DNA from 2 places in the Janibacter melonis genome. Region 2 is predicted to be linked to the other one. Evidence: riboswitches for the same ligand, from Rfam matches in the RefSeq annotation. Region 2 holds a riboswitch; the other holds the start of a gene.

Region 1 (11,121 bases), 330 kb from region 2:
GTTGCGGCCGAGGTAGTACCGGCCGACCTGGGTCTGGGCGGGCGTCGAGAGGTCGGTGTCGTTGATCGCGACCGCGTGGATGTGCAGCGGCCAGTCGCCCTGCGACGGGGTGCGCAGCCAGGCGGCGAAGCCCACACGGCGCAGGCTGCGCACGTGCCGGGTGCGCTGGGTCGCGGTGAGCGCCTCGGCGTCGAGGTCGACGGCACCGCCGCCGTCGTGGGTGCCCGCCGACGTCGGGTCGGTGCCGGGCGAGTACGAGCCCTGCTCGACACGCGGCTCGACCCCGGAGAGCCGGCTGGCCTCGACGAGCATCGCGACGGTGCGCGTGGCGAAGGGGTGGCCGTCGTACCTCGTGCGGGCGCCGGGCGAGATCTGCCGGGTCACCGTGAAGCGGCCGGACCCGAGGGCCACGAGCGAGGAGCGGCCGGGCAGGCCGTTGGCGCCGAGACCCGAGTGGCCCAGCGAGCGCTGCCACCGGGCGTACGCGGTGCGGGTCGCGGTGCCGAAGTGCCCGTCGACGTAGCTCGCGGCGAGCATCCCCTTCGCGAGGAGCGCCTGCTCGACGAGTCGCACGCTCGTCGCGGCGCCGGGCGTCAGCCCCGTCCCGGTCTTCACCGGGTCGAGCTGCGCGGCGAGGACGACCGCCTCCATGTCGACGGTGCCGGCGGCCGCGGCGGGCCCGACGGCGAGGGTGCCGAGGGCCCCGACGAGCGTCGTGCTCAGGACGGTGCGGCGTGCGATGTGCTCCATGGGTGGTCCTCCCCGGGGTCCGGCGGTGCTCGTGGGGACGACGCTGCCCGGTGGGGCTATCACCGGGCTGAAGCCTGGCTACACCCGCGTGCAGCCGTGCGACACACTGGCGCCGTGCCCCTCCCCCTCCCCTCGCCCGTCGGCGCGCTCGTCGTGCGTGACCGCCGCCCCGACGAGGACGGATGGGTCGCCCCCTTCGCCGCCCGGTATGACCTCGTGGCCGAGCGTGCCGGCGAGGTCGTCGGGTCGCTCGCGCTCGCCCTCGACGAGTCCCGCGCGACCGGCGAGCTGGCCTGGGCCTTCGCGGACGGGGTCGACGAGACCGAGGTGACCGGCGCCGTCGCGGACGTGCTCTCCCTCGCCCTGGACCACCACGGGCTGCACCGCGTCGTCGCGCGGACCGACCCGCGCGACGAGCGGGCGGGCCGCGTCGCCGAGGCGGTCGGCCTGAGGCGCGAAGGGGTGGCCCGTCACGACCGGTGGGTCGGCGGGCGGTGGCACGACAGCGTCGTCCACGCGGCGCTCGGCGCCGACGCGCCACGGCGGGCCGGTGCGATCGTCGTCAGCGCGGTGACCCTGCGCGACGCGGACGGCCAGGTCCTCACCGTGCGCAAGCGCGGCACCTCGCTCTTCATGCAGCCCGGCGGCAAGCCCGAGCCGGGCGAGAGCGCGCACGCGTGCGCGGTGCGCGAGGTCGAGGAGGAGCTCGGGCTGCGGCTCGACCCGGCGCTGCTGCGGCTCGTCGGCGTGCACCGGACCGCCGCCGCCAACGAGGCGGGTCGGGAGCTGCTCGCGACGGTCTTCGAGCACCCGGCGCTCGAGGGTCAGAGCGCCCCGGTCGTGCACCCGGCGGCCGAGATCGAGCAGGTCAGGTGGCTCGACCCACGAGACCCCCTGCCCGACGACCTGGCACCGCTGCTGCTCCTGCTCCTCGGGCGCTGACCGGGCCTGCCGTCAGGCGCTGACGGAGTCCGGGCGGGTGCCGATGAGCCGCAGCGAGGCCATGCCGCACGACGGGCACGGGTGGACGAGCGGGGCGTCGACCTCCGGCCAGATGACGCGGAAGGTCGTGTGCCGCCGGCAGCGGTAGGCGACGGCGCGGGCGGTGCGGAGCGATCGTGCGGAGCGTGTCCTGGCCATGCACGGGATCTCACACCCTCGGTGTTTCCCGTTGTGAGAGAACGTGTTTCGCGGGTGTTGCGTGATGACCGCCCAGGTCGGAGGCCGGAGAACCCCCGCGGGTGTGATGGGCTGGGTCCTGACCGACCCGCCCACCACCCGAGGTGACGACGATGACCCCTTCGAGCCGATCCGTGCGCTCCAGCCTCAGCGGCCCGGCCCGCACCGCCATCGGCACGAGCATCGCCGGCGGTGCGCTCGGCGCGCTGACCAACGGGCCGGGCCACCTCACCCACCTCTTCCGCGGCCGCTTCCCCACCGTCGCCGTCACCGGGATGACCGGTGTCGGCAAGACCCGCCTCGCCGACACCCTCGCCCGGCGCAGCCCGACCCTGGGCAGCGACGACGTCGGGTCGGCGACGATGGAGCGGCGCACCCGCAAGACGGCGAAGGGGCGTGGCTTCCGCTTCCGCGTCGTGCCCGGCGACAACGCGGCGACCCGGCTCAGCGCGCTCGACGAGGTCTTCCACGACGACCCCGTCGACGGGGTGCTCCACGTCGTCGCCTACGGGCACGCGACCCCGCGGCGCACCGGCGGCACCACCGGTGTCGCGCAGGCGACGCGCGAGGAGCTGCTCGCCGACGAGCTCGAGGACTGGTCGATCACCGCGCACCGCATCGCCTCGATGGCCGTGCGCCGCGACCGCCCGATCTGGCTCGTCGTCGTCGTGACGAAGACCGACCTCTTCGAGGACGAGCTCGACGAGGCGGTGCGCTACTACTCCCCCGGCAGCGGGTCCCCCTTCGCCCGGCGTCTCGACGAACTGCGCTCGCTCGCGGGCGGGGCGAAGCTGTCGATCGACGTGCTGCCGATGGCCGCGCCCGACGGGACGAAGCTCGGCAAGGGCTCGGCCGCCGAGCGCCAGCTGAGCGCCCTCGAGACGCGGATGGCGCAGCTGAGCGGGCACGTCTGAGCACACCCGCAGGGGTGGGGGCCGTGCGGCCCCACGCGCGGTCCGCGAGCGGTTGACTGACCTCATGGCGAAGTACCGCGTCCACGAGGCGGGGGTCGCACGCGCTCACGAGCGCATCGAGGCCCGCCAGTACGTCCTCGACAGCACCTGGACGGAGGTCCAGCCGGGTGCGGAGCGCCGCAACGCCTATCTCGAGCGGCACTCGTGGCAGGAGTACGCGCAGTGGCACCTCGGGCTGTGCGAGGGCGCGGGCGAGGAGACGAAGGGGAGGTACGCCTTCGCGTACGGCGACCTGCGTCGGGTGCACCGCTCGGCGCTCATCGCGTGCGTCTACCGGGCCTCCGAGTGGCACCACAAGTCCGTCGAGCTGGCCGCCCACGACCTCCTCCAGCACCTCGACGAGGTCGCCGGCATCGGCGACCACGAGTAGGGCTCTTCGCTGGTCGAGGTGCTGGGCGCCGGCCAGCCCCTTTCGCTGGTCGAGGTGCGAGCGCCGGCCAGCCCCTTTCGCTGGTCGAGGTGCGAGCGCCAGCGAGCCTCGAGACCACCACAGCCCCGTCAGTCGAGGCAGAACTCGTTGCCCTCGGGGTCCTGCATGACGACGAAGCCGGCCGACATCGGCGGTGCCGGCTCCTCGCGGCGCACGCGGGTCGCCCCGAGCGCGACGAGCCGCTCGCACTCGGTCTCGAGAGCCGCCATCCGCTGATCCCCCTCGAGCCCCGGCGCGGCCCGGACGTCGAGGTGCACGCGGTTCTTCACCGTCTTCGCCTCGGGGACCCGCTGGAAGAAGACCCGCGGACCGACCCCGTCGGGGTCCTCGACCGCCGACGCGTCACCCCAGCGAGCCTGCGGCACCCCGCGCGCCGCGAGGAAGGCGTGCCACGCCTCGAGCGGGTCCTCGCCCTCTGCGAGCTCGGGCCCGGGTGGCGGCGGGATCCGGTAGCCGAGGGCCTGCGCCCAGAAGCGGCTCAGCATCTCGGGGTCGGCGGCGTCGATCGTCACCTGGAGCGTCCTGGCCATCGACCGAGCCTGGCACGACGGCCGCGCGCTGACCAGACCTGGGCGAGCAGACCTGGCTACGGTGGCGGCATGCTCGTCGCCTTCTCCGTCGCCCCGTCCACCACGACCGACCCCGAGGGCTCGGTGAGCGAGGCCGTCGCCGCCGCCGTCCGGGTCGTGCGCGACTCGGGCCTGCCGCACCGCACCGACGCGATGTTCACGACCGTCGAGGGCGAGTGGCAGGAGTGCATGGACGTCGTGCGCCGCGCGTGCGAGGCCGTCCAGGCGCACAGCCCGCGCGTCTCGCTCGTGCTCAAGGCCGACATCCGCGAGGGCCACACCGGCATGCTCGACGCGAAGGTCCAGCGCGTCGAGGAGCACCTGCGCGACTGACCCGACCCGACCCGCTAGCACGCCCCCACCCGAGGAGATCCCCCATGGCTGCACCCCGCCGCGCTCTCGTCGTCATCGACGTCCAGCAGGAGTACTTCGAGGGTCTGCTGCAGATCCAGCACCCGCCGCGCGAGGAGTCGCGCGCCCGCGTCGTCGAGGCGATGACCGCCGCCGCGGACGCCGACGTGCCCGTCGTCGTCGTGCGGCACGCGGCACCTGCCGGCTCGCCGGTCTTCGACCCCGCGACCCCGACCTTCGAGCTCCACCCCGACGTCGCCGCCCTCGCGGAGGGCGCGACGCTCGAGATCACGAAGTCCTTCGCCAGCGTCTTCGCCGGCACCGGGCTCGAGGAGTGGCTGCGCGAGCGCGACCTCGACACCGTCACCCTCGTCGGCTACATGACGAACAACTGCGTCCTCGGGTCCGCGGCCGCCGCCGAGCCGCTCGGTCTGACCGTCGAGGTGATCTCGGACGCCACCGGCGCGATCGACATCGTCAACGCCGCCGGGTCGGCACCGGCGCGCCAGGTGCACGACACCCTCATGGCGCTGCTCGCCTCGAGCTGGGCTGCCGTGGCCACGACGCAGGAGTGGGTCGACGCGGTCCGCGCCGGCGCCACCCTGCCGGCGGACAACCTCGTCGAGTCGGCCGCGCGCGGGCGCGAGTCCCGCCCGGCGCAGGGGTAGCCGGAGGCGGCGAAGGGGGGACCGGTCCGGTCCCCCCTTCGCCCGCGCGGTCAGTCGACGCTGATCTCGCCCATGGGCTCCCAGCCGTCGCCGTCGACCTGCCGCGAGACGATGAGCGGGGTCGAGACGAGGTACTGGGGGAAGACCTCGCGCATCCTCGCGAAGTGCTCGGAGCGCACATGCGGCTCGGCGCCGTCGTCGTCGAAGGCCTCGAGCAGGACGTAGGTCGTCGGGTCCTCGACGCTGCGGGACCACTCGAACCACTTGTTGCCCGGCTCCGCGCGGGTCGCCTCGGTGAACTCGCGGCTGATCTGCGGCCACTCGTCGGCGTGCTCGGGCTTGATCGCGAACTTGACGTTGATGAGGATCATGGATCCCACGATGTCAGAGCGCGCAGGCCCGGGAGGCCGCGGCCCGGGGGTCTCGTCCCGACGATGGCACGCTGGCCCCATGCTCGACGTCCTCGTCGTCTCCGACACCCACGCCCCCCGCTTCTGGAAGGCGCTGCCAGGCCCCCTTCGCGCGCCGCTCGAGCGGGCCGACCTCGTCCTGCACGCGGGTGACGTGTGCACACCGGACGTCCTCGACACCCTCGCCGAGCACGCCCCGGTGCACGTCGTCCTCGGCAACAACGACGGTCCCGAGGTCGCCGCGTGGGGCGGCGGGGTGCCCGAGACCCTCGAGCTCGACCTCGACGGCTTACGGGTCGCGATGATCCACGACTCGGGGGCGAAGGGGGGTCGCGACCGCCGCATGCGGCGCCGCTTCGAGAGCGCCGACCTCGTCGTCTTCGGGCACTCGCACATCCCGATGGACGACGACACGGGCGCGGTGCACCTCTTCAACCCCGGCTCGCCGACGGACAAGCGCCGCCAGCCCCGCCCCACCTACGGGTGGCTGCGCGTCGAGGACGGGCGGCTCGTGAGCCACGAGGTCGTCGAGATCTGACCCCCGCGCCCCCCTCGCCGCGACCCTCGCCGCGACCCCAGCTACCACGCAGTACTGGTCGTGATCACGACCAGTACTGCGTGGTAGCTCGCGGGAGAGCCGGCCGGGTGGAGGTCAGCCGCGCAGCGCGCGCCCGAGCTCGGTGTACTGCTCGACGAGCCCGTCCATGTCGGCCTGCGTGTGCGCGAGCGAGACGAGCCACTGCTCGTCGAGCCCGGGCGGGGTGAGGACGCCGCGGTTGACGCCCCACAGCCAGGACAGCTCGGCGACGCCGAAGTCGGTCGCCTTGTAGTCGCGGTAGTTGCGCACCGGCCCGCTCGACCAGGTGACGCAGCCCTTGAGACCCATGCCGACGGTGTGCGCGGGCAGCTCGAGCTCGCGGATGACGTCGTCGATCCGGCCGAGCGTGCCGAGGTTGATGTCCTCGGCGGCCTGCAGCGCCTCGTGGGTGCACACCTCGTCGACGGCCTCGGCGGCCGCCATGACGAGCGGGTTGCCGTTGTACGTGCCGAAGTGGGCCATCCGGCCGTCGACGACGACCTGCATGACCTCCGCGGTGCCGCCGAAGGCCGCGAGCGGGAGCCCGCCGCCGATGCTCTTGGCGAGGGTGACGAGGTCGGGCTTGACCCCGATGCGCTGCGAGGCGCCGCCGTAGCCGGCGGTGAGCCCGGTCTTGACCTCGTCGAAGATCAGCAGGGTGCCGGCCGCGTCGCACGCGGCGCGCACGCCGGCGAGGTAGCCCTCGTCGGGCAGGACGATCGCGAGGTTCTCGACGACCGGCTCCATGACGACGGCCGCGACCTGGGAGCCGTGCTGCTCGAGGATGCGCTGCAGGTAGGGCAGGTCGTTGTAGGGCACGACGTGGACGGTGCCGGCCTCGACGTCGAAGGGGACCTCGGGCGTCGGCGCCTCGGCGGGACCGGCGTCGGCGAGGTCGGGCTTGACGGAGACCTGGAGGGCGTCGTACCCGCCGTGGTACCCCCCTTCGATCTTGATGATTGCCTTGCGCTCGGTGTACGCGCGGGCCGCGCGGACGGCGTACATGAGGGACTCGGTGCCCGACTGCGTGAAGCGCAGCATGTCGAGACCGAAGCGCTCCTGGTAGCGCTCGGCGACCCGCGTCGCCGTCGGCGACGGGGTGACGAAGAGCGTGCCGACCTCGGTGAGGGCGTGCTGGACGCGCTCGACGACGACGGGGTTGAGGTGGCCGACGAGCATCGCGCCGAAGCCCATCGACAGGTCGAGCAGCTGACGGCCGTCGACGTCGGTGAGGTGCGCCCCGCGCGCCGAGGTGATGGAGATCGGGTAGGGCTCCCAGTGCTGGAAGGACGAGGTGACGCCGAGCGGGAGCGACTTGCTCGCGCGGGCGTTGTGCTCACCGGACCCGGGGGTGTCCTTGGTGAAGCGCTCCCACTCCTGGACGAGCAGGGCCTGGACCCGGTCCTGGTCGAGCGGGGTGGAGCTGGACGGGAGCACCCGTCGAGCCGCCGGGTCCGCGGCCGGCCAGCTCGGGGTCGGGGTCGCGTCGGACATGTCATCGCCTCCTGACGGGGCGGCCGACGGCCGCCGTGGTGGGCTCATCATGACGCACGCGAGGACCCCGACGACGGGGGATCGAGCGCCCCCTGCGCGCCCGTCGCGGGCCGTCCCGCCGTCGGCGGGCGAGAAAAGAAGGTCACGGGCTGGTAAAGGCGGCGTCTCTGGCCTACTCTTCAGGCACCTCCTGACGACGGGAGGAAGGCCTCCAGGCACGCCGAGTCCCGCCAGCTCGGAGGTCCCCCTGATTTGCGATGGCGGGAGCGGGGGACCCAACTTCTACCGACCGGTCAGCCGGTCTCGGGGTGAAGCCGGGTCGTCCACCGTGACGACCGGCGGGGTGCATCTCCACCCTAATCCGACAGCTCACCTCGAAGGCGCTGGAGACACATGACCGCATATGCCGGCCGCCACCGCGCGCCCAAGAGCACCCCGTCCATCGCCCGTGCGGGCGCCACCGCCGCCACCTCCCTGGCCGCCGTCGCCGTCGCGGTCCCCGCCGCGGGCGCCGCGTCCGCCGCCCCTGCGAGCGTCGCCACCCCGGCCGCCACCGCCGCGTCGAGCACGAGCACCGCCACCATCCGCACGCTGTGGCAGGGCCACCGCGGCGGCCTCGTCAAGCAGGTCCAGCGCAAGGTCGGCGTGAGCGCCGACGGCGTCTTCGGCCCCCGCACGAAGTCCGCCGTCAAGAGCTGGCAGAAGCGTCACGGCCTCACCGCCGACGGTGTCGTCGGTCCGCGCACCGCCGCGAAGATGGGTCTGCGCGCCACGACCGCGAAGAAGAAGACCGCGTCGCGCACGAGCACCCGCACCTCGAGCATCGTCGCGACCGCCGCGCGCTACTACGGCACCCCCTACCGTTACGGCGGCACCTCGCCGTCGACCGGCTTCGACTGCTCCGGCTTCACCGGCTACGTCCTCAAGCAGCACGGCAAGTCGCTGCCGCGCACCGCCGAGGCCCAGCGCCGCGCCGCGTGGAAGACGAGCAACCCCCAGCCCGGCGACCTCGTCTTCTTCGGCGCCCCCGCCTACCACGTCGGCATCTACGCCGGCGCCGGCAAGATCATCGACTCGGGCCGCAGCGGCACGAGCGTGAGCAAGCGCGCCATCTGGACCAACCAGGTGAGCTACGGCCGCTTCTGAGCCGACCCACCGACGAAGGGGGACCCGTGGCGAGCGCCGCGGGTCCCCCTTCGTCGTCGGGGCCCCGGTGAGGCATCGTGGTCCCGTCAGCGAGCGAAGGGGTGTCACCGTGGGACGGTCGACGAGACGTGCAGGTGCGGGGGGCGCGCTGCGCCGGGCAGGGGCGCTCGGAGTGGTCGTCGGGGTGAGCCTGTCGGCCTGCTCGATGGTCTCGATCGGACGTGAGGAGCCCGAGGCCTCGGGCGAATCGGCGAGCTCGAGCGGCTCGTCGAGCCCGACGAGCTCCGCGGCCCTGCCGCAGGGCACCCAGAGCACGTCGTCGGTGACGACCTACCCGGTGACCGAGCCCGAGGGGCTCGAGTGGGTGGTGCTCGTCGACGACCCCGCCCAGACCCGTGCGGTCGCCGACCGCCTGCTCGGCGCCGGCGAGCCGGTCATCTCGGTCAACACCGCTGTCGGCATGGTCGCGGTGCGCACGAGCGACGAGGACTTCGAGGAGCGGGCCGCGCAGGTCGACGGCGTGAGCGCGGTCGCGACCGACCGCGACCCGGCGTGGCAGGGACCCGAGGAGGACGGCTCGGGCGCGATGTCGCTCCCGGCCGCCACCTCCGTGCCCGCCGTCCGGCGCGCGACCCCCGCCCCGGCCCGGCCGTCGGCTGCGTCGGCCGCGCCGAAGGCCGACCCCCTCGACGACCGGTTGTGGGGCATGAGCCTCATCGGGGCGCCGCAGGCCCAGGCCGCCGCGGGTGACGGCGACGAGGGCGTGACGGTCGCCGTCATCGACTCGGGCGTCGACGTCACCCACCCCGACCTGTCCGGTGTCGTCGACGTCGATCGGTCCCGCAACTTCGTCGTCGACCGGCCGGAGATCGACGGCGACTGCGAGCAGGACTCGTGCGTCGACCCTGTCGAGGAGGACCCGAGCGGTCACGGCACCCACGTCGCCGGCACCATCGCGGCCGCGCGCAACGGGCTCGGCGTCACGGGTGTCGCGCCCGGGGTGCGGCTGGTCAACCTGCGCGCCGGGTCCGACACCGGCATGTTCTACCTCGCGCCCACCGTCAACGCGATCACGGCCGCGGCCGACCTCGACGTCGACGTGGCGAACATGAGCTTCTACGTCGACCCGTGGCGCTACGCGTGCGCCGGTGGTGCCCCGGGCGACACCCCCGCGCAGGCCGCGATGCAGGACCTGACGATCGAGCTCGTCGGGCGTGCCCTCGCCGACGCCCACGACCGGGGCGTCACCCTCGTCGCGGCGGCCGGCAACGGGCGCGGCGACCACGGCGACCCGGGCACGGACACGACGAGCCCGAACTACGGCGCCGAGGCGCGCGAGCGCACCATCGACGCCGACGACTGCCTCAGCCTGCCCACGGAGGGCGAGCACGTCATCGCCGTGAGCTCCGTCGGCCCCGACCGCGAGCTCGCCGAGTACTCCGACATCACGGGCGACCCGAGCAGCGGCACCCTCGACCTCGCCGCCCCGGGCGGTCCCGCCACCGGCGGGCCGGACGCGGTGCTGTCGACCTACCCGGCAGCCGCGCTGCGCGACGGCGGTCTCGTCGACGGCGAGGGCCGGGTGACCGACGCCGGGGCCCAGATGGGCGTCGAGCGCTCCTGCCCGCGCGGCACCGGCGCCGACGACGCCGACCCCTCCGCCCGGTGCGGCTACTACCAGGGACTCGTCGGCACCTCGATGGCGAGCCCGCACGTCGCGGGCGCCGCGGCCCTCGTCATCAGCGCCGACCCCGACCTCACCCCCGACGAGGTGGCCGAGGTGCTCGGCGAGACCGCCCGCTCCCAGCGCTGCCCGGCGACCCCGAGCGCGGCCGGTCCGTGCGTCGGCGACCGTGACCTCAACGGCTACTTCGGTCGGGGGCTCGTCGACGCCGAGGCGGCGGTGGACGCCGCCGAGAAGCAGGCAGGCTGACGGTCGTGCGTGGGAGGGTTCGGGCATGAGCGACAGCGTCCGCCGAGCAGTGACCCGATACGCCGAGACCTACCCCGAGCTCGAGGTGCTCACCGGTGAGTGGGTCGCGCGCGTGACGGCGATGCTCGACGAGGCCGGGATCAACTACCTCACGGTGAGCGGTCGGGCGAAGGCGGTGGCGTCCTTCTCGGCCAAGGCGGCCCGGCGCCTGGACGGCGAGCTCGTCTACGACGACCCGCTCGTCGACATCACCGACCAGGTCGGGGTGCGGGTCATCACCTACGTCGCGAGCGACGTCGTCGCGGTGGCCGAGCTGCTCGCCGACCAGCTGACCGTCCTCGACGACCGCGACCTCGGTCTCGAGACGGCCGGCGAGGGCCGCTTCGGCTACGCGAGCCGGCACGTCCTCGTCACCCGTGACACCGGCGAGGGCGTGAGCTACGACCGGACCCGCTGCGCCTCGGTGCAGCTGCGCACCGTCCTGCAGCACGCGTGGGCCGAGTTCGAGCACGACATCCGCTACAAGGGCAGCGTCCCCGAGCAGCTCGTCGCCGACCTCGACCGCCGCTTCACCCTCGCCGCCGGGCTCATCGAGCTCGCCGACAAGGAGTTCTCGGCGATCCGCGACCGCCTCCAGCTC
Region 2 (11,121 bases):
GACCCGGGGCTGACCCCCTTCGCCCGTCACCACAGGTGGAGCGAGGCCGCGAAGACCCCGCGCAGGTGCTCCCCGGTGACCTCGAGCGGCGCGGTGGCGAGCAGGCGCTGCTGCTGCAGGGCGCCCTCGACGAGCCCGTCGAGATCTGCCTCGCCGTACCCGACCTCGGCCAGCCCGGAGGGCATGCCGATGTCACGCATGAGCGCGGTGAGCACTGCGGGCAGCCGGGCAGAGGGCTCGTCGGCGGTGACCTCGCCGGTCGGGTCGAGCCAGTCGGCCGCGGCGAGATGGCGCTGCGGGTCGGCGTCGAAGGTCAGCGCGAAGGCCGCCGGCGCCGTGAGCGCGACCGCCATGCCGTGGGGGACCATCGCCTCGTCGACGTCGTAGCCCGCGGGCCGGAAGTCCGAGCCGATGTCGTGGACCCGGCCGGCGACCGGGTAGGCGTCGGCGTGCGGCACGTGGACACCCGCGTTGCCGAAGCCCAGCCCGGCGAAGGTCGCCGCGAGCGCCATCTGCCCGCGCGCCTCGCGGTCCGAGCCGTCGGCGACGGCCCGGCGGAAGGACCCGGCGAGCAGCCGCAGCGAGCGCTCCGACCACATGTCGGCGATCGGGTTGGCGCCGCAGTACGGCACCCGCTCGTGGGGCTGCTTCGCCGCGAAGCCCGTGTACGGCCGCGCCGTCCAGCTCTCGAGGGCGTGGCACAGGATGTCCATGCCCGCGGCGGCGGTGACGCCGGCGGGCTGGCTCAGGGTGAGGTCGGGGTCGACGACGGCGAGCACGGGGCGCAGCCGGGCGTGGCTGATGCCGGTCTTCACCTGCGCCTGGAGCACGTCGAGCACGCAGATCGTCGTCGACTCGCTGCCCGTGCCGGTCGTCGTCGGCACGGCGACGACCGGCAGGACGGGCCGGCTCGGTGCCTGCCCGCCGCCGACCGGACGGTTGACGTAGTCCATGAGCTCGCCGGGGTTGGTGAGCATGAGCGAGACCGCCTTCGCGGTGTCGATGCTCGACCCGCCGCCGACGGCGACCACCGCGTCGACGGTGCCCTCGGCGCGGGCCCGCTCGACCGCGGCGAGGAGGGAGGCGTCGGTCGGCTCGACCCGGGCGCTGTCGTGGACGACCGCCTCGACGCCTGCGGCCCGCAACGACTGCGCCGCCCGCTCGGGATGACCGGTGGCGAGCACCCCGGCGTCGGTGACGACGAGCGCCCGGGTCGCGCCGAGACCTGCGACGTCGTGCCCGAGCTCGTCGAGCGCGCCGGGGCCGTACTTGAGGGCGGGCGCGGCGTAGGTGAAGACGGTCTCGCTCATCGCGCGTCTCCCGCCGCCGGGGCCGTCCCAGGGATCCGTCGCCGCCCGACGTCGACCCAGGTCGCCGCCGCGCTCGCGAGCACGCGGTCGCCGTCGAGCAGGGCCGTGCCGCAGTGGCGACGGCGCCCCTCGCGCCCCTCGTCCCACGACATGACGACGAGCTCGCGGCCGACCGGCACGGGCGAGCGCACCTCGGCGACGAAGGTCCCCAGCAGGAGCGCGTCGACCCCGAAGCCGACGGCGAAGGCGCCCGGGCAGTCCAGCGCGGCGAAGACGGTCGGCAGCTCGGCGTCGGGCAGGGTCACCGGCGCCGCGTGCACGCCCTCACGTCCGGCGACTGCGCCGGCGTAGACGTGCAGCCCGGCGCTCGCGTCCGGCCCGCACACGTAGCACCCGGGGTAGGGGTGCCCGGTGAGGTCGTAGCCGTCGGCCGCGGTGCGGGCCTCGTCGAGCGAGACCGGGTCAGGGACGTCGAGCGACGGGGAGGGTGCCGGCCGGGCGACGCCAAGGACCGTGTGGGCGTCGAGGAGCCGCACCGCGACATCGCGGTCACCGGCCCGTCCCTCGACCTCCCAGCGCAGCGGCCGGCCGACCGGCGTGGGCGCGACGAGTCGCACCTCGGTGGCGGGCAGCTCGCCCGACCCCGGTGCGAGGGCCTCGAGGCGGTCGGCGAGCAGGCCGCAGACCCACCCCCCGTTGCCGCACCCGGGCGGACCCTGGTGGTCGGCGTCGACGACGGTGGGCGACGGGGGAGCCAGGGCGGACGACGGCGTCATGGTCACCGACCCTAGCGACGGACGACACCGGTCCGGCGACCCCCGACCTGAGACGATGCCGGTGATGACCTCGCCCCCCTTCGCCTGGCGCCGGATCGCGCTGCCGGCCTACGGCCCGACCCTCGCCACCGGGGCGGCCACGGGTGCCCTGCTCCCGGTCGCGGCGCTGCGGGCCCACGACGACCTCGGGGCCTCGCTCGCGACCGCCGGGCTCGTCGTCGCGCTCATCGGGGTCGGCCAGCTCTTCGGCGCCCTGCCCGGCGGTGCGCTCGTCGCCCGGCTCGGCGAGCGGCGCGCCCTCGTCCTCGCCGGTGTGGTCGACGTCGTCGCCATCGCGGTCGCCGGCTTCGCGCCGACGCTGTGGCTCATGGCGGTCGGCATGTTCGTCACCGGGCTGGCGAGCAGCGTCTTCTTCCTCGCCCGCCAGGGCTTCATGATCGACGTCCTGCCGCCGGACCGGCTGGCCCGGGGGATGTCGCTGCTCGGCGGCTCGCTGCGCGTCGGGATGCTCCTCGGTCCGGCGGTCGGCGGCGCGGTCGTCGCCGCGACGGGGCTGCAGGGCGCCTTCGGCGTGGCCGTCGCCTTCGCCGCGCTGTCGCTGGCGATCGTCGTGTCGACCCCCGACATCACCGGCTCGCACGAGCGCGCGATGGCCGCCCGCGAGCAGGCGGAGGGCACGCCGACGATGCTTCGGGTGCTGCGCGAGCACTCCCGCGTCCTGCTCACCCTCGGCCTCGGCGTGCTCGTCATCAGCGGGCTGCGCCAGGCGCGGCTGGTCATCCTGCCGTTGTGGGCGACGCAGATCGGGCTCGACGGCGCCCAGAGCTCGGCGGTCTTCGCCGTCGCCGGGGTCGTCGAGCTCTTCCTCGTCTACCCCGCCGGATGGGCGATGGACCGCTTCGGCCGCGCCGCGATCGCCGGCCCGATGAGCTTCTTGCTCGGCGCGACGATGATCGCGCTGCCGCTCGCCACCGACCTCGTCGGGCTCGTCGTCGTCGCGTGCGGCATGGCCGCGGCCAACGGTCTGGGCGCCGGCATCGTCATGACGATCGGCGCCGACAACGCCCCGGCTCTCGGCCGTGCGCAGTTCCTCGGCGGGTGGCGCTTCTGCGGCGAGATCGGCAACGCCGGAGGCGCGCTCGCCGTCGCCGCGCTCACCGGTCTCGTCTCGCTCACCGCCGCCGCCCTCACGCTCGGCCTCGCCGGTCTCGTCGGCTCCGGCTGGGTGACGTACTGGGTGCTGCGGGCGGACCAGCGCCGCCTGCGCGATAGGTCCAGAGCCGAAGAGCGGGCACAATCGGTCTCGTGAAGGACCTGGTCGACACCACCGAGATGTACCTCCGCACGATCTTCGAGCTCGAGGAGGAGGGCATCCCTCCGATGCGCGCCCGGATCGCCGAGCGTCTGGGCCACTCCGGCCCGACGGTCTCGCAGACCGTCGCGCGGATGGAGCGCGACGACCTCGTGCACGTCGGGACCGACCGCCGCCTGGTCCTCACCGACCACGGCCGCGTCCTCGCGACCCGGGTCATGCGCAAGCACCGCCTCGCCGAGCTGCTGCTCACCGAGGTCGTCGGCCTCGAGTGGGAGTTCGTCCACGAGGAGGCCTGCCGCTGGGAGCACGTCATGTCCGACCGGGTCGAGCGCAAGATCGTCGGCCTGCTCGGCGAGCACCGCGAGTCGCCCTACGGCAACCCGATCCCCGGGCTCGACGAGCTCCTCGGCGAGACCGAGGTCGACGAGTTCCGCGAGGGCCTGAGCAGCCTCACCGAGGTCGTCGACGGGTCGATGGCCGGCCCCTTCGTCGTGCGTCGTCTCGGCGAGCCGGTCCAGGTCGACGAGGCCGCGCTGCCGCTGCTCACGCTGGCCAAGGTCCGTCCCGGCGCCCGGGTCGTCGTGCGCGACGACGAGGACGACCGCGTCGTCGTCGTCCTCGAGGGCGCGCAGGAGAGCGAAGGGGTGTCGCTGCCCCGCGACGTCGCGAGCCACGTCTTCGTCCAGCCGGCGGAGCCGCTGACCATCTCGTGACACTGCCGTGACCCGAACGTGACTTTCGCTCACGTCGTGTGTACGGTGCTGGAGTCCGTCCACCCCCTGAGGACGGACCGTCGACACGGACCGCCGAGTCCTGCCCCCGTGCCGACGTCCGGTTCCACCACCGGGCAGGAGCGGGGGACCCACCATCGGGGCGAGCGTGCTCGCCCCTCGGGGTGAAGTCCTCTAGGTCGTCGCTCGCGCGGCGTCCTGCTGGGCCGGGTGTCCTCCACCCGAACCCGACAGCTCACCTCGTAGGCATCGAGAGGCACCACTGTGACCGAGCGCAGCCACGGGCGCCACCGCGCCGCCGGACGGTACAACCCCGTCACCGAGCTGACCACCATCGTCTCCGACGCGACGACCCCCCTCGTCAAGGGCGCGGCCGTCGTCGCCGCGTCCGGCGGGCTCATCGCCGCCGTCGCCGTCCCGGCCTCGGCCGCTGACGCCCCCGTCGACCAGGGTCGCCAGGAGGTCGCCGCCGCCGACGTCAGCACCGTCGCGGCCGTGCCCGCCGTCGCCGCCCCGCAGACCACGACCCCCAGCGCCGGTCAGCAGACCTTCGGCGCGCTGACCGTCGGCGCGGTCGAGAAGCCCCAGGGCCCGCCGCCGTGGATGGTCCGCCTCGTGCAGGAGCGCCGCGCCGAGATCGCCGCGGAGCAGCAGGCCGCCCGCGAGCAGGCCGAGCGCGAGCGCGAGCAGGCGGCCGCCGCCGAGCAGGAGCGCCAGGAGGACGAGAGCGCCAGCCGCTCGCAGGAGCGCACCCCCGCCCCGACGCAGGCGCCCACGCAGACCCCGACCGAGTCGGCCCCGACGCAGCAGGCCGAGACCACGCAGGCCCCGGCCGCGTCGGGCGACGTCATCTCGATCGCCAAGCAGTACATCGGCGTCCCCTACGTCTACGGCGGCACCACCCCGTCCGGCTTCGACTGCTCGGGCTTCACCCAGTACGTCTTCGCCAAGGCCGGCAAGTCGCTGCCGCGCACGACGACCGAGCAGCAGGCCGCCACCACCCCGGTGAGCAACCCGCAGCCCGGTGACCTCGTCTTCTTCGGCTCCCCGGCGTACCACATGGGCATCTACGTCGGCGACGGCATGATGATCGACGCCCCGCGCACCGGGTCCTCGATCTCGGTCCGCCCGGTCTTCGACGGGGTCTCCGGCTACGGCCGGGTGAGCTGACACCCCTTCGCTCGACGCCAGCGCGCTCGACACGCTCGAAGGCCCTCGCCACCGGCGGGGGCCTTCGGCGTGTCCTGGCACCATGGGCCGGTGCCCAGCCGTCGTAGCCTCCTCGCCGGGGGCGGCGGTCTGCTCGCGCTCGGCCTGACCGCCGCGGGCAACGACCACCGGGACGGTCAGCGACGCGCGCGCGAGCTGTCCTTCGGCGCGACCGTGGCCACGACGGGGCAGCAGCCGTGGCGCGCGTCGCGGCGCAACGTCTCGGTCGGCGAGCTCGGCCTGCTCGTCCGGGGCCGACGCACGATCGACGGCCCGCTCGCCGCGGAGGCGGTCGACGCCCAGGACGCGCTGCTCGCCGGTGTCCCGCTCGACCTCGACGGCCCGCACGGCGGGCTGCTCACCGAGGCCGCGCTCGACCTGTGGGTGCTCTCGTGGGGTCTGCCCGTCGCCGTCGCCGGCTGGGAGGGCCGCTGGCGCTACGCGTGGCCCCGCGACACCGCTCACGTCGCCGTCGCGCTCCAGGCGCTCGGCGACGCCCCCGGGGCCGTCCGGCAGATGCACGCCCTCTCACGGCTCGTCGTCGGCGACCACGTCGAGGCCCGCTACCTCCCCGACGGCGGCACCCCCGACGGCCGTCACCCGCAGTCCGACGGCATGGGCTGGGTGCTGTGGTCGGCCGGCCGCACCGTGGACGACTGGCTCGGGTCCTCGGCCCGCGACGACGTCGCCGCGCTCGTGCGCCGGTGCGCACGGCTCGCCCTGGGCCAGGTCCGTGCGTCCGGGCTGCCCCGGCCGAGCCCGGACTACTGGGAGGTCGACGCCCCCCGCCTCACCTTGGGCACCGCCGCCCCGATCCTCGTCGGTCTCGAGCACGCCGAGCTCGTCCTCGCCCGTCTCGGCGGAGAGGGCGACCTCGATCTCGCCGACCGGTGCGGTCAGGTCGCGCGGCGGCTCGAGACCGCGATGATCGAGGTCTTCGGCGCCGCCGGCTGGCCGCGGCAGCGGGGCCGCCTCTCGCGGGACGCGTCGATCGCCTTCATGCTCCCGCCCTACCGGGCCGCAGGCCGGGCCGAGGAGAGCCTGCGCTCGGCGCTCGAGTCGGCCAGCCGCCGCATGGCCCGCAGCAACGGCGGTTACGCCCCGGGTGAGGACTGGCGCGGTGACGGCGTCGCCTGGACCCCGGAGGTCGCCCTGCTCGCCGGCGCCTGGGCGAGCTCCGCGGACTCGCACGACCAGGCCCGCGACGCGCTCGGCTGGCTCGCCGTGCACCGCACCCGCGGCGGCTCCCTGCCCGAGAAGGTCCTCCACGACGGCACTTCCGCCGGCCCCGCACCCCTCGCCTGGACCGCCGCCGTCTCCGTGCTCGCGGTCGAGACCCTCGCCGCCACCACCCCCCAGGGCCAGCCCGGTGCCGCGCCGGTCCCGAGCTCGCCCCCCGCCCAGCCCGGTCCCGCGCCCGTCCCGGGCTCCCCGGCCTCGTCCCCTGCCCAGCCGGCACCTCCCGCCCAGCCGGCACCTCCTGCACAGCCGACACTTCCCGCCCAGCCGGTACCCCCCTTCGGCCCCGCCTGATCCCTGCCGCGCCATCGCTCTACGTCCGTCGGTAGAAGCGGATCGAGACGGACCTGTCCTGTCTTCGGGTGGTGGTGTGCTGCCAGTCGGGTCCGTGGAGCATGCGGTGGTGTCGTCCGCACAGTGGTGCTGCGTCGTCGACGTCGGTGCTGCCGCCCTGGGCCCAGGGGTCGAGGTGGTGGATCTCGCACCAGGCGAAGGGTCGGTCGCACCCGTCGGCGGCGCACTGGTCGTAGCGGGTGGTGAGGGCGAGGCGTTGGGCTTCGGTGTGGAGCCGGCGTTGGCGGCCGAGGTCGAGGGGTTGGGAGGCGCCGTCGAGCACGAGGGGGATGATGCCGGCGGCGCAGGCCATGCGGCGGGTGGTGCCGGCGTCGAGGTGGTCGCCGGCGTCGGTGCGTCCGGCTCGGGTGAGCTGGCCGCGCAGGTCCTCGAGTCGGGTGGTGACCAGCAGGGTGGCGGCGATCTTGGTGGAGAGGTGGTCGGTGGGGATGCGGGCGAGGAGGTCGGCCAGGGCGAGGCCGCGGCGGTGCTGCCAGTCGAGCTGGTCGACGCGGGCGTCGCCGGTGAGGGCGGCGAGGTCGCTGGGTGCGGTGCCGACGGCGCCACCGCTGGTTGCCCTGCGGCGCGGGGCGGTCATGGCGTCGATGACCTTCTTGAGGATGATGCCGCTGGCCCAGGGGACGGTGAAGTGGCCGGTCATGGTGCCGTCGGAGTTGTCCTTGATCCAGAAGGCTGCCGCATCGACTGCGTGTGCTTCCTCGTCGGCGAGCAAGGACTCCTCGTGGGCGTCGACGACGTCCTCGTCGGGCTCGACGGTCTCGAGGACGCGTCTGGCGTGCCGTCTCAGCACCGCTGGGGCGTGGCTGGTGGCGAGGCGCAGCAGCTCCGTCTCGCACTGCCGCCGTGCCTCGGTGCCGAGCCCCTCGGGCAGCTCGGCCATCGCGCTGGTGATGACGCGGGCGTGCTCGGCGCTGATCCGCCCGTCGTCCAGAGCGGCCGCGGTCTGCGCGAGTTCTGGCTCGGGCGGGGGAGTAAGGAGGCTCAGCAGCCCGTCGCCCTCACCGGCGGTCGGGTCGCCCGGCGCCGGGGCGGTCGGTGCGTTGAGGGCGGCGGCCAGGCGCACGTCGCGCGAGGCGGGCCGGCGGTCGCCGTTCGTCGTCTGCGCGAGCCACGCCCCGGTGTCGGTGTGCCCGGTGCGCTCGGCCACGCGCACGGAGTCCGCCCGGGCGACGAGGCGCAGTCGCGCGGAGTCGACGCGCCGCGCCAGCCGCTCGACCTCGGCCACGTCTGCTCGCAGCGCCCGACCTGCCGTGCGCTCGTCACGAGCGATCGCCTCGAGCAGCCGGTCGACCCCGGCGTGGACCTCGTCGAGGAGTGCCGGCACACCCCCTTCGCCCGGGTGGGTCCCGGGATCTGGGAGCTGCGGCATCGTCGCCATGGCCCAACACTATCGAACAGGTGTTCGAACAGGCCAGACCCTGTCGACGAACGGTCGACGGCCCTAGCCTGGGCGCACCCGACCCAGGAGGACCGATGAGCCCGAGCCCCGGACCCGGCCGTGAGCGGCAGAGCAAGATCTACCGTGACGGGGTGGTGGGCGACCGGCCGGCGGTGCCGACCCACGCGGCCGGGCTCGAGGAGGCGGCCGAGTCGGCGATGAGCCGCCGTGCCTGGGCCTATGTCGCCGGCGGCGCGGGCGAAGGGCGCACGATGCGCAACAACCGCGAGGCCTTCGACCGGTGGGCGATCGTCCCCCGGATGCTCGCCGGTGCTGCCGACCGCGACCTCTCCCGCACCGTCCTCGGCACGCGGCTGCCCGCCCCCTTCGCCCTCGCGCCCGTGGGCGCCGGTCAGCTCGTCCACCGCGACGCCGATCTCGTCACCGCGCGCGCCGCGGCCGCGACCGGGGTGCCCTACGTCTTCACCAACCAGGGCGGGACGCCGCTGGAGGAGACCGCTGCGGCGATGGGCACCACCCCGCACTGGATGCAGCTGTACTGGAGCACCGACGAGGGTCTCGTCGACAGCCTCATCGGCCGCGCGGAGGCAGCCGGCGCGAGAGCGCTCGTCGTCACGCTCGACACGACCGTGCTCGGGTGGCGACCGCAGGACCTCGACCTCGGCTCCCTCCCCTTCGCCCGAGGTCAGGGGATCGGGCAGTACACGAGCGACGAGCACTTCATGGGTCTCGTCGACGAGCGGGTGGCCGCGGCGGCGAAGGGGGAGCCCGCCGAGCGCCCGAAGGTCACCCCGTCGGCGATCCGGTCGTTGCTGTCGATCACACGGCACCACCCGGGACGCCTCCGCGACAACCTGCGCTCACCACGGCCGCGGGCGGCGGTCGAGACCTTCCTCGAGACGTACTCGAACCCGCGGCTGTCGTGGGACCACATCGCCACCCTGCGAGACCGGACCACGCTGCCGGTCGTGCTCAAGGGGATCCTGCACCCGGACGACGCGCGCCGCGCCCTCGACCTCGGCGTCGACGGCATCGTCGTCTCCAACCACGGCGGGCGGCAGGTGGACAGCTCCGTCGCGTCGCTGGACGCCCTCGTGCGGGTGCGCGACGCCGTCGGGCCGGACGCGACGGTGCTCATGGACAGCGGGATCCGCACGGGCGCGGACGTCTTCGTGGCGCTCGCCCTCGGCGCCGACGCCGTGCTGCTCGGGCGGCCGTACATGTACGGGATGGCGATCGCGGGTCAGCGTGGCGTCGAGGAGGTCATCGCCAACGTCGTCGCCGAGCTCGACCTGACGATGGCGCTCGCCGGTGTGCCAGACCTGGCGTCGATCACGCGAGACGTGCTCGTGGAGCGATGAGGAGGCTCCGTGCGGTCGCCGTGGTGGTCACGTGCGCGGGTGCCGCCGTGGCGTGCGGCGGGCCGCCGGCGCTCGACGTCGGGCAGGACGGCGGTGAGTCGACGCCGTGCACGAGCGCCTCGCGCCCCGGCGACTGGACGGTCGCGAACCACACGGCCGACGCGAGCACCGACCTCGAGATCGAGGAGCTCGAGCTGGTGGGCGCCGACGGGGTGCGGCTCGAGGAGTCGTCGCTGTCGACCCTGGGGGGAGGCCCGACGACGATCCCCGGGACCTCGCCGGGGTGGCCCGGCGAGCTCGTCGACGTCGACGGCCCGATCTGGCGGGACCGCCGGCCTGCGGAGGGGGAGACGATGACGAAGGGGGAGAGCCGGGTCCTCGTCCTCCGCGTGGTCGTCGAGGAGGTCCCGGCGACGCTCGAGGGCATCCGCGTGCACTACCGGTCCGGCTGGCGCGGTCGCGCCGCGGACACGTCGACGAGGATCGAGTGGCGGGAGACCTGCGGTCTGTAAACCGCCGCGTCACCTCTCGCGCTGGGTCCAGCGGAACCAGGAGAAGAGCGTGATCGCCCCGACGAGGAGCATGAGGGGTGCGATGACGAGCATCGCGATGTCGGCGGCGCTCCCCTCGAGGGTGAGCCGAGCCGTCCAGTAGACGGCGATGATCGCGAACATCGCGATGGACCACTTGCGGTAGGTCGGCATGGGCGCAGTCTGCCGGGTGGGTCGTGGGGCTTCAGTCATGGGTGCGTCGTGGGCTTCAGCAACGGGTGCGTCCACAATGCGACCTCGACCGCCCGCGCGCGGGGTCGAGGGAGGGCGGGAAGCCCGGTAAATGGCGGTGCCCCCGGCAAGATTCGAACTTGCGACACCTTCTTTAGGAGAGTCGCGAGGGAGTGATTGGCACGTCTGGCAACCGTGTGAACCGCAGAAACTCGGGCCCGCCGGGGTCGGTCGGAGTCGTCGTGTCGGCTGTCGTACGTCCAAAATGCGGCCTCGGGCAGCATCGGCTCGTTGTCATAACTCGCAGAGCTGGGTCGGGTGGTTGGCTTGACAACCGCCCGATCCGGATTGGTTCAGTGCGGCGCTGCAGGCGATGACCGAAGCCTGGCGACGACAGACCTCGCAAGTCCATCGCGCGAACATGGCCACCTCGACATCGCGAGACCCTCGCGCTACCACAGGCAGTGTGAAGTAGCGAGCGCGCTTCCGACATACCCCGCCTCCCAATGAACTCCCGAATCGACACGGCTGTCGGTGCCACTACGTATCCTTCACCTGCAGCCCTTCGGTTGCCGCCGCCGCAGGAAGGACCGCGAGATGAGCAGCTACACAAGGGCACAGTTTGGTGCCACCGTACGCGAGGACTTCTCGCGCCGTCGCGCAACGCAGTCGGTCGATAAGTCGATGTGGGCAAGCGCTGCTTTG

What was found. Region 2 has a riboswitch for cyclic di-AMP ahead of EEW87_RS17150 (C40 family peptidase). Riboswitches for the same ligand answer to the same signal wherever they lie in the genome.
Region 1: another riboswitch for cyclic di-AMP. It lies ahead of EEW87_RS17165 (C40 family peptidase); the one in region 2 lies ahead of EEW87_RS17150 (C40 family peptidase).

What each region holds. Positions count from the first base shown of each region.
Region 1 covers NZ_CP044548.2:2,315,614-2,326,734, forward strand. Annotated here, with positions in the region: gene EEW87_RS11015 (peptidoglycan-binding protein) at 1-750, opposite strand, end outside; gene EEW87_RS17225 (GNAT family N-acetyltransferase) at 865-1,692, shown strand; gene EEW87_RS11025 (hypothetical protein) at 1,705-1,890, opposite strand; gene EEW87_RS11030 (GTPase domain-containing protein) at 2,043-2,843, shown strand; gene EEW87_RS11035 (hypothetical protein) at 2,908-3,273, shown strand; gene EEW87_RS11040 (VOC family protein) at 3,402-3,863, opposite strand; gene EEW87_RS11045 (thiamine-binding protein) at 3,933-4,235, shown strand; gene EEW87_RS11050 (isochorismatase family protein) at 4,280-4,921, shown strand; gene EEW87_RS11055 (putative quinol monooxygenase) at 4,972-5,292, opposite strand; gene EEW87_RS11060 (metallophosphoesterase family protein) at 5,372-5,869, shown strand; gene EEW87_RS11065 (aspartate aminotransferase family protein) at 5,984-7,402, opposite strand; cyclic di-AMP (ydaO/yuaA leader) riboswitch at 7,637-7,800, shown strand; gene EEW87_RS17165 (C40 family peptidase) at 7,796-8,548, shown strand; gene EEW87_RS17170 (S8 family serine peptidase) at 8,658-10,481, shown strand; gene EEW87_RS11080 (GTP pyrophosphokinase) at 10,507-11,121, shown strand, end outside.
Region 2 covers NZ_CP044548.2:1,980,986-1,992,106, reverse strand. Annotated here, with positions in the region: gene EEW87_RS09455 (acyltransferase family protein) at 1-13, shown strand, start outside; gene EEW87_RS09450 (hydroxyacid-oxoacid transhydrogenase) at 27-1,310, opposite strand; gene EEW87_RS09445 (hypothetical protein) at 1,307-2,086, opposite strand; gene EEW87_RS09440 (MFS transporter) at 2,151-3,395, shown strand; gene EEW87_RS09435 (iron-dependent transcriptional repressor DtxR) at 3,392-4,114, shown strand; cyclic di-AMP (ydaO/yuaA leader) riboswitch at 4,223-4,393, shown strand; gene EEW87_RS17150 (C40 family peptidase) at 4,397-5,302, shown strand; gene EEW87_RS09425 (glycoside hydrolase family 15 protein) at 5,393-6,874, shown strand; gene EEW87_RS09420 (HNH endonuclease signature motif containing protein) at 6,894-8,312, opposite strand; gene EEW87_RS09415 (alpha-hydroxy-acid oxidizing protein) at 8,408-9,694, shown strand; gene EEW87_RS09410 (hypothetical protein) at 9,691-10,206, shown strand; gene EEW87_RS09405 (hypothetical protein) at 10,216-10,398, opposite strand; tRNA gene EEW87_RS09400 (tRNA-Ser) at 10,536-10,634, opposite strand; gene EEW87_RS09395 (adenylate/guanylate cyclase domain-containing protein) at 11,014-11,121, shown strand, end outside.